Regions from separate parts of the Erwinia sorbitola genome, predicted to be linked through region 1. Evidence: predicted binding sites of a transcription regulator. Region 1 holds the regulator's gene; the other holds the start of a gene.
The links. The regulator Fur, encoded in region 1, represses iron uptake genes when iron is present. The targets are predictions, from matches to a motif close to ATAATAATGAGAACNACTATCAA.
Positions count from the first base shown of each region.

Region 2: fes (enterochelin esterase) is a predicted target of Fur. The motif match lies at 1,475-1,497, and genes of this name have one in related genera.

Region 1 is NZ_CP046509.1:3,261,360-3,266,440, reverse strand. It holds gene GN242_RS14740 (beta-N-acetylhexosaminidase) at 1-2,030, shown strand, start outside; gene fur (ferric iron uptake transcriptional regulator) at 2,088-2,531, opposite strand; gene fldA (flavodoxin FldA) at 2,927-3,457, opposite strand; gene ybfE (LexA regulated protein) at 3,599-3,880, opposite strand; gene ybfF (esterase) at 4,175-4,939, opposite strand.
Region 2 is NZ_CP046509.1:1,773,800-1,778,880, forward strand. It holds gene GN242_RS07965 (MbtH family protein) at 1-43, opposite strand, end outside; gene fes (enterochelin esterase) at 49-1,395, opposite strand; gene GN242_RS07975 (TonB-dependent siderophore receptor) at 1,765-3,891, shown strand; gene GN242_RS07980 (TonB-dependent siderophore receptor) at 4,338-5,081, shown strand, end outside.

The sequences.
Region 1 (5,081 bases):
TGCGCGGTCAGATTACCCCCACGCCACTAAAGGTTGTGATAGCAAAAGACGATGCCGACCTTAGCAACGGCGTCCACCTTGAGCTGGCAAGCCTGCCAGCCGAGCGTGCGGAAGCGGTCAGACAGCGTTTTTCGCTGCTCGGTATCAGCCTGAATAAGGCAGGGTATCCGGTGAGTACCCGCATTGATCCGGCAGCGCTAAAGGATATTCCTGCGCAATCGGGTGCCTATCGTCTGGTTATCAATAAAGATCGGGCTGAGGTGACTGGCTATGATGAGCAGGGCGTTTTCTACGGGCTGCAATCGATTATGTCACTGTTACCGGCGGACGGCAGCGGCCGCATTGCCACGCTGAAAGCTGATGATGCTCCTCGGTTTGCTTACCGGGGCATCTTCCTTGATGTAGGGAGAAATTTTCACAGTAAAGCGGCGATCCTGCGGATGCTTGACCAGATGGCTGCCTGGAAAGTTAACGTCTTCCATTTCCATCTGACCGATGATGAAGGCTGGCGTATTGAGATCCCCGGCTTGCCTGAGCTGACCGAGGTTGGCGGCCGGCGATGCCACGATCTCAAAGAACAACGCTGTCTGTTACCGCAGTTAGGTTCAGGGCCGTTCAGCGATAATAACGGCAGCGGCTATTTCAGCCGCCAGGACTACATTGAGATTGTGAAATTCGCTAAAGCACGCGGGATTCAGGTTCTGCCAGAGGTGGATATGCCTGCCCATGCTCGTGCGGCGGTGATCGCCATGGAAGCGCGCTATCAGCGTTTGAAAAAGGCCGGACAGGATAAACTGGCGTCAGAATACCGGCTGGTCGATCCGGAGGATGACTCCAATACCACCTCAGTACAGCTTTACGATCGCACCAGCTATCTGAATCCCTGCCTGGATTCATCATTGCACTTTGCCGATAAAGTTATCAGTGAGATTCAGCTTATGCATCACGAAGCGGGGCAGCCGCTGCGCAGCTGGCACTTCGGCGGTGATGAAGCCAAAAATATCCGTCTTGGTCCAGGCTACACCGATATCAAACGCCCGGAAGCGGGTAAAGGCCAGCTTGATATGAGCAGAGAAGATCTGCCATGGGCAAAATCTCCGGTTTGTCAGGGGATGATCGCCTCAGGAAAGGTAAGCGATCTTGCTCATCTTCCCAGTTATTTTGCACTTAAGGTCAGCGGTTTGCTGAAACAGCATGGCATTAACCGAATGCAGGCATGGCAGGATGGATTAAAAAATGCCGAAGATGCTCACGCATTTGCCACGCCAGAGGTCGCAGTTAACTTCTGGGATACGCTTTACTGGGGTGGTTTCGATACGGTAAATGACTGGGCAAACAAGGGCTATCAGGTGATTATTTCCAATCCTGACTATCTCTATATGGATTTCCCCTATGAGGTGAACCCGCTCGAAAGAGGATATTACTGGGGAACCCGTTTCAGTGACGAGCGGAAAATGTTCAGTTTTGCACCGGATAACCTGCCACAAAATGCGGAAACATCCACAGACCGTGACGGCCATTATTTCAGCGCGAAGTCTGATAAAGCCTGGCCGGGTGCAGCGGGTATGTCAGCCCAGCTGTGGAGTGAAACGGTGAGAACTGATGACAATATGGAATATATGATGTTCCCGCGTCTGTTCTCTCTGGCTGAACGGGCCTGGCATCGTGCCTCCTGGGAGCAGGATTATCAGGCGGGTAAAGAGTATCGGGGCGGTGAGACACACTGGGTTGACCAGCAGGCTCTGCTTCTGGACTGGCAGCGGTTTGCCAATATTCTCGGTCAGCGTGAGTTGGCGAAGCTTGAGAAGCACGGCATCAGATACCGTTTGCCGGTGCCAGGGGCGCGTATTGTAAGCGGAAAGCTTGAAGCTAATACCGCTTTACCTGGGGTGGAGATAGCGTTTAGCACTGATGACGGGAAGAGCTGGCAGCGCTACGACAGGCAAAACCCACCGCTGGTTAAACCTGGGGTGAAAATCCGCAGTGTCAGTGCCGATGGGCAGCGTTTCAGCCGGGAGGAGTCACTGTAAAACAGGTATAAAAAAACCGGTGGTAAACCACCGGTTTTTAACACTGAGTCGTACAGATTATTTATCGTGCAGAGTCTCGTCTTCACGGCAGTCACCCAGCGCACAGTGGCCATACAAATACAGGCTATGATTGCTAAGTTTGATACCGTGACGCGTAGCGATTTCACGCTGACGCTCCTCAATATATTCGTCTCTAAACTCAATGACTTTACCGCAGTCCAGGCAGATCAGATGATCGTGGTGGTGCTGCTGGGTCAATTCGAAAACGGATTTACCGCCTTCAAAATTGTGGCGGGTAACGATCCCCGCGTCATCGAACTGGTTCAGCACACGGTAAACCGTGGCCAGACCGATCTCTTCGCCCATATCAATCAGGCGTTTGTACAAATCTTCCGCACTGACGTGATGGCCCTCTGGTTCCTGAAGCACTTCCAAAATTTTCAGTCGGGGAAGCGTGACTTTCAGGCCGGCCTTCTTTAATGCGGTGTTATTGTCAGTCATGCGGATATTGTCCTGTTACTTTGCTAGTCACTTAGTGGCTGTAAAGCCCTGAACATCGGTCAACGCTAAAGATGAGTGCGTTTCAGTATAGAGCTGATACTGCGAAATGAAAACCTAAAGGGATGCCTGAAACCGCAAGGGATGTAAGGATAAGTGTCGTTACATCCAGGGAAGCGCGCGTCCGAATTATGCCGGGTCAGCATTTCGATTTACACCATCTCACCACTCTTTGAGCGACTCACATTCTCAAAAAGTGGGGCAGGCGCTGAGTAAGCGGGTAACCGATGGGGTTATTGTACAGTTTTGCAGATGAAAGTTACAAACATGTATCTATTACTTCTATAGGAAAAACCACTTGCTTGATGTGAGATAGCTCCCACATCAAGCGGGTGTGGTTATGCTTCGATGATATCTTTCAGCTGAAGTTCATCAGAAATTTGTTTTACCCACTTTTCAACGCGCTCGTTAGTGAGTTCTGGCTGACGATCTTCATCAATGGCAAGACCAAGGAAGTGGTTGTCATCTGCCATGCCTTTAGAGGCTTCGAAGTGATAACCCTCGCTTGGCCAGTGGCCAACAATCACGGCACCATTTGGCTCAATAATGTCGCGAATGGTGCCCATGGCATCGCAGAAATATTCGGAATAGTCTTCCTGATCGCCACAGCCAAACAGCGCTACCAGTTTACCAGTGAAGTCGATCTCTTCCAGCGTCGGGAAGAAGTCATCCCAGTCACACTGGGCTTCACCGTAGTACCAGGTAGGAATACCAAGCAGCAGAATATCAAAGGCTTCAAGGTCTTCTTTGCTGCTTTTAGCAATATCACGAACTTCTGCAACATCTTTCCCCAGTTGCTTCTGGATCATTTTTGCAATGTTTTCGGTATTGCCTGTATCGCTACCAAAGAAAATGCCGACGAGTGCCATGAGTTTAATAACCTCTTGAATCTTAATGATATGGTGACTGCTGATTTTTTAGCAGATATCGCTAATGATAACAGACCGTCGTGAGCGGATAAATCAGTAATGCTGTCAGTTTTGTCGCTGAGTGCTAAGGCCCCGATACAATCAGGACTGGTGGCGTTGCAACTGTTCCAGCAGCATCTCTTCGATCAGCTCACTGCGGCTCATATTGCGCTCCAGCGCCAACTGATTCAGGACATCAACCGCGTCACTGTTCATTTTTAGCTCGACACGCTTCAGGCCGCGCACTTTATCGCGTTTGAGCTGGTTGCGTTTGTTGATACGCAGCTGCTCATCACGCGTCAGCGGATTAGTCTTGGGTCGTCCCGGACGCCGTTCATCTGCAAACAGATCGATCGTCGTGCGGTCCGTGTTCTCTTTTGCCATAGGAATCGTAATACTGAAGGCTGGATTGCTGATGAATAGGGCCGTTATGCCGCCTGATAAGGCGCAGCGGCAAAATTTTAGCGCGCCATCATACCCCAGCGAAAGAGGTGACGACAATCATTTATACCCTTGATACTTCAAGCCGCACCTGCGCTGGCTGCCTCGATTCCACCGGTCACATCGTTATCAATGCTCCAGGGGAGTGATAGCCAGGCCGTCCGTCAGCGCCAAAAGTACGCTCGAAGAGGAGGCCCGGATTATTGTGAGGATAATCATTGGCGTAAATAATCGTTTTTACAACGCTAAAAAACGACGGATTGCGCGCAAAACCGCATCTGGTTTTTCTGCATGTACCCAATGGCCGGCACCAGCAATAACATGCGCGCGTGCCTGCGGGAACTGGGTCAGCAGCGCATCACGATACTCGTCGGCGACGTAGGGCGAGCGATCTCCGCGGATAAACAGAACAGGTTTATCCCAGGTGGCCAGCGGTTGCCAGCCGATAATCTTGTCATAACATGCCAACAGCACCGGAACGTTAAAGCGCCATTCACCGTCGTGGAATGATTTAAGCAGAAACTGAATCACCCCTTCTTCATCGATCGTCTGGCGCATCAGCGCTGTTGCATCACTGCGCGTGGTGATACCGGCCTCGGTGACTGCATTCAGTGCGGTAAAAATATTGTCGTGATGGCGGGTGCTGTAGGCAACCGGTGCAATATCGATAACCACGATCTCAGCCACCCGATCGGGAGCCAGCGCGGTCAGGGACATGGCGATCTTGCCGCCCATTGAGTGCCCAATCACGCTGAAACGATCGATCTCTAGTTCGTTAAGCGTATCGAGGACGTCCTGCGCCATCAGCGCATAATCCATCTCTTGCGCACGCGGAGACAAACCGTGATTACGCACATCGATTTGAATCAGACGGCGATCGTCTTTTAATCCCCTTGCCAGTACGCCGAGATTATCCAGGCTACCAAACAGGCCGTGGATCAACACCAGCGGAAGTCCTTCGGTGGCGGATTGTTCAGTTTGCAGGCGGAAATTCAAATTCATAGTGAAAGTTCTTACAGTTGGCATGAAGGCTTAGGGTATCATGGATTTTACAACTTCTGCCGCTGGTGCAAATAGCAGGCATGATCCTTTTGCGGCATATTCCTACTTTTGCCCTGAAACGGGTCTGGCGCTACACCCCGGC
Region 2 (5,081 bases), 1.5 Mb from region 1:
AGTCGAGGCTTTCATCATCAAAGGGGTTTTGTTGTTCAGTCATGGTTATTACCTGTTCTTGCCAGAGAATGGAGGAGAGTTAAAGTCGGCCAGCAGCCAGCGTAAGCCGTCCAGCAGCCCGCCGCGCCAGCACAGGGCATCGTGCCCGCCGGAGAAAATACGGAAATTGATATCGTGCCCGACGGGGAGCAGCGCCTGGCGTATCTGTTGGTTAACCCAGGCCATATCGCCTTCGCGATCGCCAGCTTCCTGGAAGATTTTTAAGCGGCCTGCGGGCAGTTCGCCGTTGATGACCTGGCCGGTGAGCCAGCCCATCTCATGCTCTCCGGACTCAGAAAAATGGGTTACCAGGCGGAAATTTGGCCACCAGAACGAGCCGGACTGGCTGAGGATGCGGCCAAAGCGCTCAGGCCAGTGCAGCCCGGCATACATGGCCGCCAGGCCGCCGTAGCTCTGCCCGGCAACAACGGTGCGGTCGCCCAGCTCACTAAATTCAGCCCGGCTGCGGGCCAGCGGCAGCAGCTCCTCCTGTACCGCCTGCCAGAAGCGGGCATTGCACGGCAGCTCTTTTTCACGCCACTCGCCGTTAATCACATCAATAAACAGCCAACAGGCGGCAGGAAGGTGGCCGCTGTCGGTTTCGGCACACAGCGCGGAGAATAACGGCTGACCGCTGACCCAGTTCTGACCATCGAGCAAAATTACCAGCGGGCGCTCTTGCGGCGTTGAGCTGCTGCCGGTGGTGTAGAGCCAGATACGGCGCTGATTGCCGAGGAGTGTGCTGTTCCAGGTAAACTGTTGAAGCTGGTGGCTGTCTGGCTGAATGGCCTGGCCGCTGTCCAGCGCGTGCCACGCGGATTGATCGGGCGCGGCGGGCATATGGGCGGCAGAGAGGGCATGACCACGGCTGTTAAGATGGGCATTACTGCGATTTAACGGATCGGCAATCGCCAGCGGGAACAGTGAAATCCACCATTCGCGCTGTTGCTTACGGCGTGTGTCGTCATCGCTACTGAAAGCAGGCGGCAGCCGATCGGCAGTCACCGGAATCAGGCTGTAGCTGCCGCGCCAGTGTTCATCAATCTCCGTTGACCAGTGCCAGACATCGGTACCCGGCAGGCGTTGCAGGCTCTGGGGCTGAGGGCTGTGGTGATCGGTGACACAGTTGATATCCACATACACCTGACGCAGCGCTGAATGGTTTTCATCCCCAGCCGGATCGCGCCAGAAAAAGCTCATTTTAACGATTCCTGCGTTACAGGCTTCCACCAGCGGGGTGCCATCCTGTGCCATTTGCTGCCACCAGGCTTCTTCTCCCACGTTATCGGCCGCCAGCCGCTGTGATGCAGTGCCTGCTGGCTGACGTAGCGGCCATATTTTGTGCCGTATTGTCACGATAATTTTCCTTTATTTACATTTAATTACTTAAATGGAGAGACTTTAATTCATCTTACAGTAAACGGCGCTAATGCAAATACTATTGAGAATAGTTTGCATTTGCAATAAGATGCGGCACAACTTTCTAATGGGCCCATAAGTTGTAAGTAAATAAGGGGTTTCTTAGGGGGGTGGGAAGAATCGACGAGAGGAGTGGCGAACGTGATTCTTAAACTGGGCTCCAGCCAATCAGTGCATCTAATGAATTGGCAGGGTTTAACGGTTTTTTTTATCGGCAAGTCTGTTCAGACGGGATAACAGCACATGTTTAATAAGATTAAAAAACAGTCACAACCAGGTATTGCAGCATTTTCTGACCAACACACCATGCGTTTATTACTGGCGTCAGCGTTATTTATCATGCCCGCCGCACAGGCGGCCAGCGATAACGATAATACGCTGACGGTCACCGCAGAAACCCAGGAGAGCGTTACCGCGCCTACCAAAGGGATCGTGGCAAAAGAGAGTGCTTCAGGCACCAAAACCGCCACGCCATTGCGTAAAACTCCGCAATCTATTTCAGTGGTCACCCGCGAGCAGATGGATGATCAGGATGCTCACTCCGTCGCGGACGCGCTGAGTTACTCCAGCGGTGTGGTGACAACCTATCGCGGTAACTCCAACCGTAACGATGAAGTGATCAGCCGTGGCTTCCGCTACGCACCAAAACTGCTGGATGGTTTGCACTTCGGCCTTTCCAGCTCCAACGGCGGTGCCGGGCAGCTGGATCCGTGGCTGCTGGAGCGCGTTGAAATTGTTCACGGCCCGGCATCGGTGCTCTATGGCCAGGTCAGCCCGGGTGGGCTGGTGCTGATGACCAGCAAACGCCCGACGGCAGAAAGCATTCATGAAGTGCAGCTCAGTACGGGTAATAAACACTACGGCGAAGCGGCCTTCGATTTCGGCGGTAAGCTGAACGATGACAATACGCTGTTCTATCGCCTGAACGGCCTTGCCAGCACCAAAAACGAGTTTGTGAGAGACAGCAAACAGCAGCGTATGGCCATCGCCCCTGCTATTACCTGGCTGCCAAACGAAGATACCAGCTTTACGCTGTTAACCAGCTATCAGGATGATCCGAAAGCCGGTTCACGTAACTTCCTGCCGCGTGCCGGTACGCTCTATCCAACCGCTGCGGGCTATGTGCCTTACGATCTTAATGTCAGCGACTCCGATTTTGCCAAGTCAAAGCGTCAGCAGACCTCCATCGGCTACAGCCTGGAACACAGCTTTAATGAGGCGATATCATTTACTCAAAATCTGCGTTACAGCCACCGCAACGAGAACTATAAATATCTGGTTTATAACGTGGATGATGGCGATCGTACCATGACGCGTATGGCGCAGCATGAAACGGCGATGACCAACGAGTTTAACGTCGATAACCAGCTGAAGGCGCTGTTTAATACCGGTGCTGTGGAGCATACGGTGCTGGGTGGTTTTGATTACCGTTACTCCCATATCAACAGCAAAATGTACCGTGACTACGGCAGCAGTTATCCGATGGACTGGACTAATCCGAGCCATGTTGACGTTGACGAAAGTCTGTTAGAGCTGGCAACTGATAACAAAAAAACCCTGAATCAGTACGGCGTGTATGTACAGGATCAGCTGGAGTGGAATAACTGGAACCTGCTGCTCTCTGGCCGTAATGACTGGTCGCAGGTAAGAAACCAGGACTTTACACCGGGTGGATCTGATATCACCTATAACGACAGCAAGTTTACTGGCCGTGCCGGGCTGCTCTACGCTTTCGATAACGGCATTTCACCGTATGTCAGCTACAGCACCTCGTTTGAGCCAGTGCTTGAACAGGCTGCACCAGGTGCCGATCCGCTGAAACCGACGACCGGTGAGCAGACCGAAATTGGGGTGAAATATCAGCCAGTGGGGGTCAACGCGATGATGACCGTCTCCTTGTTTGATATTAACCAGAAGAACGTCAGCTCTTATAACCGTCTGGTCAATGCCTACGAGCAGATTGGTAAGGTCAACTCGAAAGGGGTTGAAACCGAGATCCATGCGCAGCCAACGCCGGAAATCAAGCTGATCGCAGCCTATACTTACACCGATGTAGTGACTAAACGTTCGACAGATGAGGCTAAGGTTGGTCACAGCCCGAACGCGATCCCACGTCATGCGGCTTCTGCCTGGGCCAGCTACAGCTTCCTGCACGGTGAGCTGAACGGTCTGACTGTGGGTACGGGTGTGCGTTACATCGGTCGGGCACCGGGCGATGATATCGGTGAATACTATGTACCGCATTACACCCTGTATGACGCAATGGTGAAGTATGAACTTGGCCAGGCCGTTCCGGTTCTGAAGGGAACCACCCTGCAATTTAACGTGCAGAACCTGACGGATAAACACTATGTTTCATCCTGTGCGGGTCAGTGGGCGTGCTTCTACGGCGCAGGCCGTACCTTCGTAGCATCGGTAAACTACCGTTGGTAAACGGGTAGTGTATATTCTTATTTAAACATCATCATTATTGTACAGCGTTATTATCATCCTTTAGCCACCCTCGCCGGGGTGGCTATTTTTTTTCTGTTTTACCACTCCAGTCAGCTACCTCCAGGCGTTACTCAAGACACGCCATTTCTTCTTTGTTTACATATTGTTACTTTCCCTTATCTGTACCAGTCATTTCTGAGTTTAAAAATGCTAATGCAAATGTTATTGAGAGTGATTTACATTTGCATTAATATGCAGCGCAACTTAGCTGGATAAAGCTGTAACTCTGCATTTAGTAAGGTTTTTTTTAGCTGAGGGAGAATGCGTGCGGACGCAGACGATCCGTGCCATTGCGTATGTCAGCCAGTGCCAATCAGCAAAGCTAATGGGTTGGCGGGCTTTATCGGTTTTCGTAGACAAGGCTGTTTCAGACGAGATAACACAATATGGTGAATAAGATAAAAACCCAGGCACGACCTGGCGTGGCATTACCCTCCGGGCCTTACGCTTTACGCCTGCTGCTGGCTTCCTCGCTGCTGGCCGCGCCTGTGGCTCAGTCGGCCGGTGACGATACCCTGACCGTAACGGCGGAAACGTCGGAAAGCGTGACCGCACGCAACGCCGGCATTGTGGCGAAAGAGAGCGCGTCTGGTACCAAAACGCCAACGCCACTGCGAAAAACGCCGCAATCGATTTCGGTCGTCACCCGCGACCAGATGGACGATCAGGCGGCAGCTTCAGTGTCTGATGCCCTGAGCTACACCAGCGGGGTGGTCACAAACTATCGCGGTAACTCTAACCGTAACGACGAAATTATCAGCCGGGGCTTCCGTTACGCGCCAAAACTGCTGGACGGCCTGCACTATGGTCTTTCCAGCTCCAGCGGTGGGTCAGGGCAGTTGGATCCGTGGCTGATGGAGCGCGTGGAGATGGTACACGGCCCGGCGGGCGTCTTATACGGCCAGGTCAGCCCTGGTGGCCTGGTGGTGATGACCAGCAAGCGCCCGACGGCCGAGAGTATTCATGAAGTTAAACTGAGTACGGGTAATCAGCATCTCGCGGAAGCAGCGTTTGATTTTGGCGGCAAGCTGGATGATGACAACACGCTGTTTTATCGACTGAACGGTATCGCCTTTACCAAACATGAATTTGTGAAGGGCAATAAACAGCAGCGCATGGCGATTGCTCCG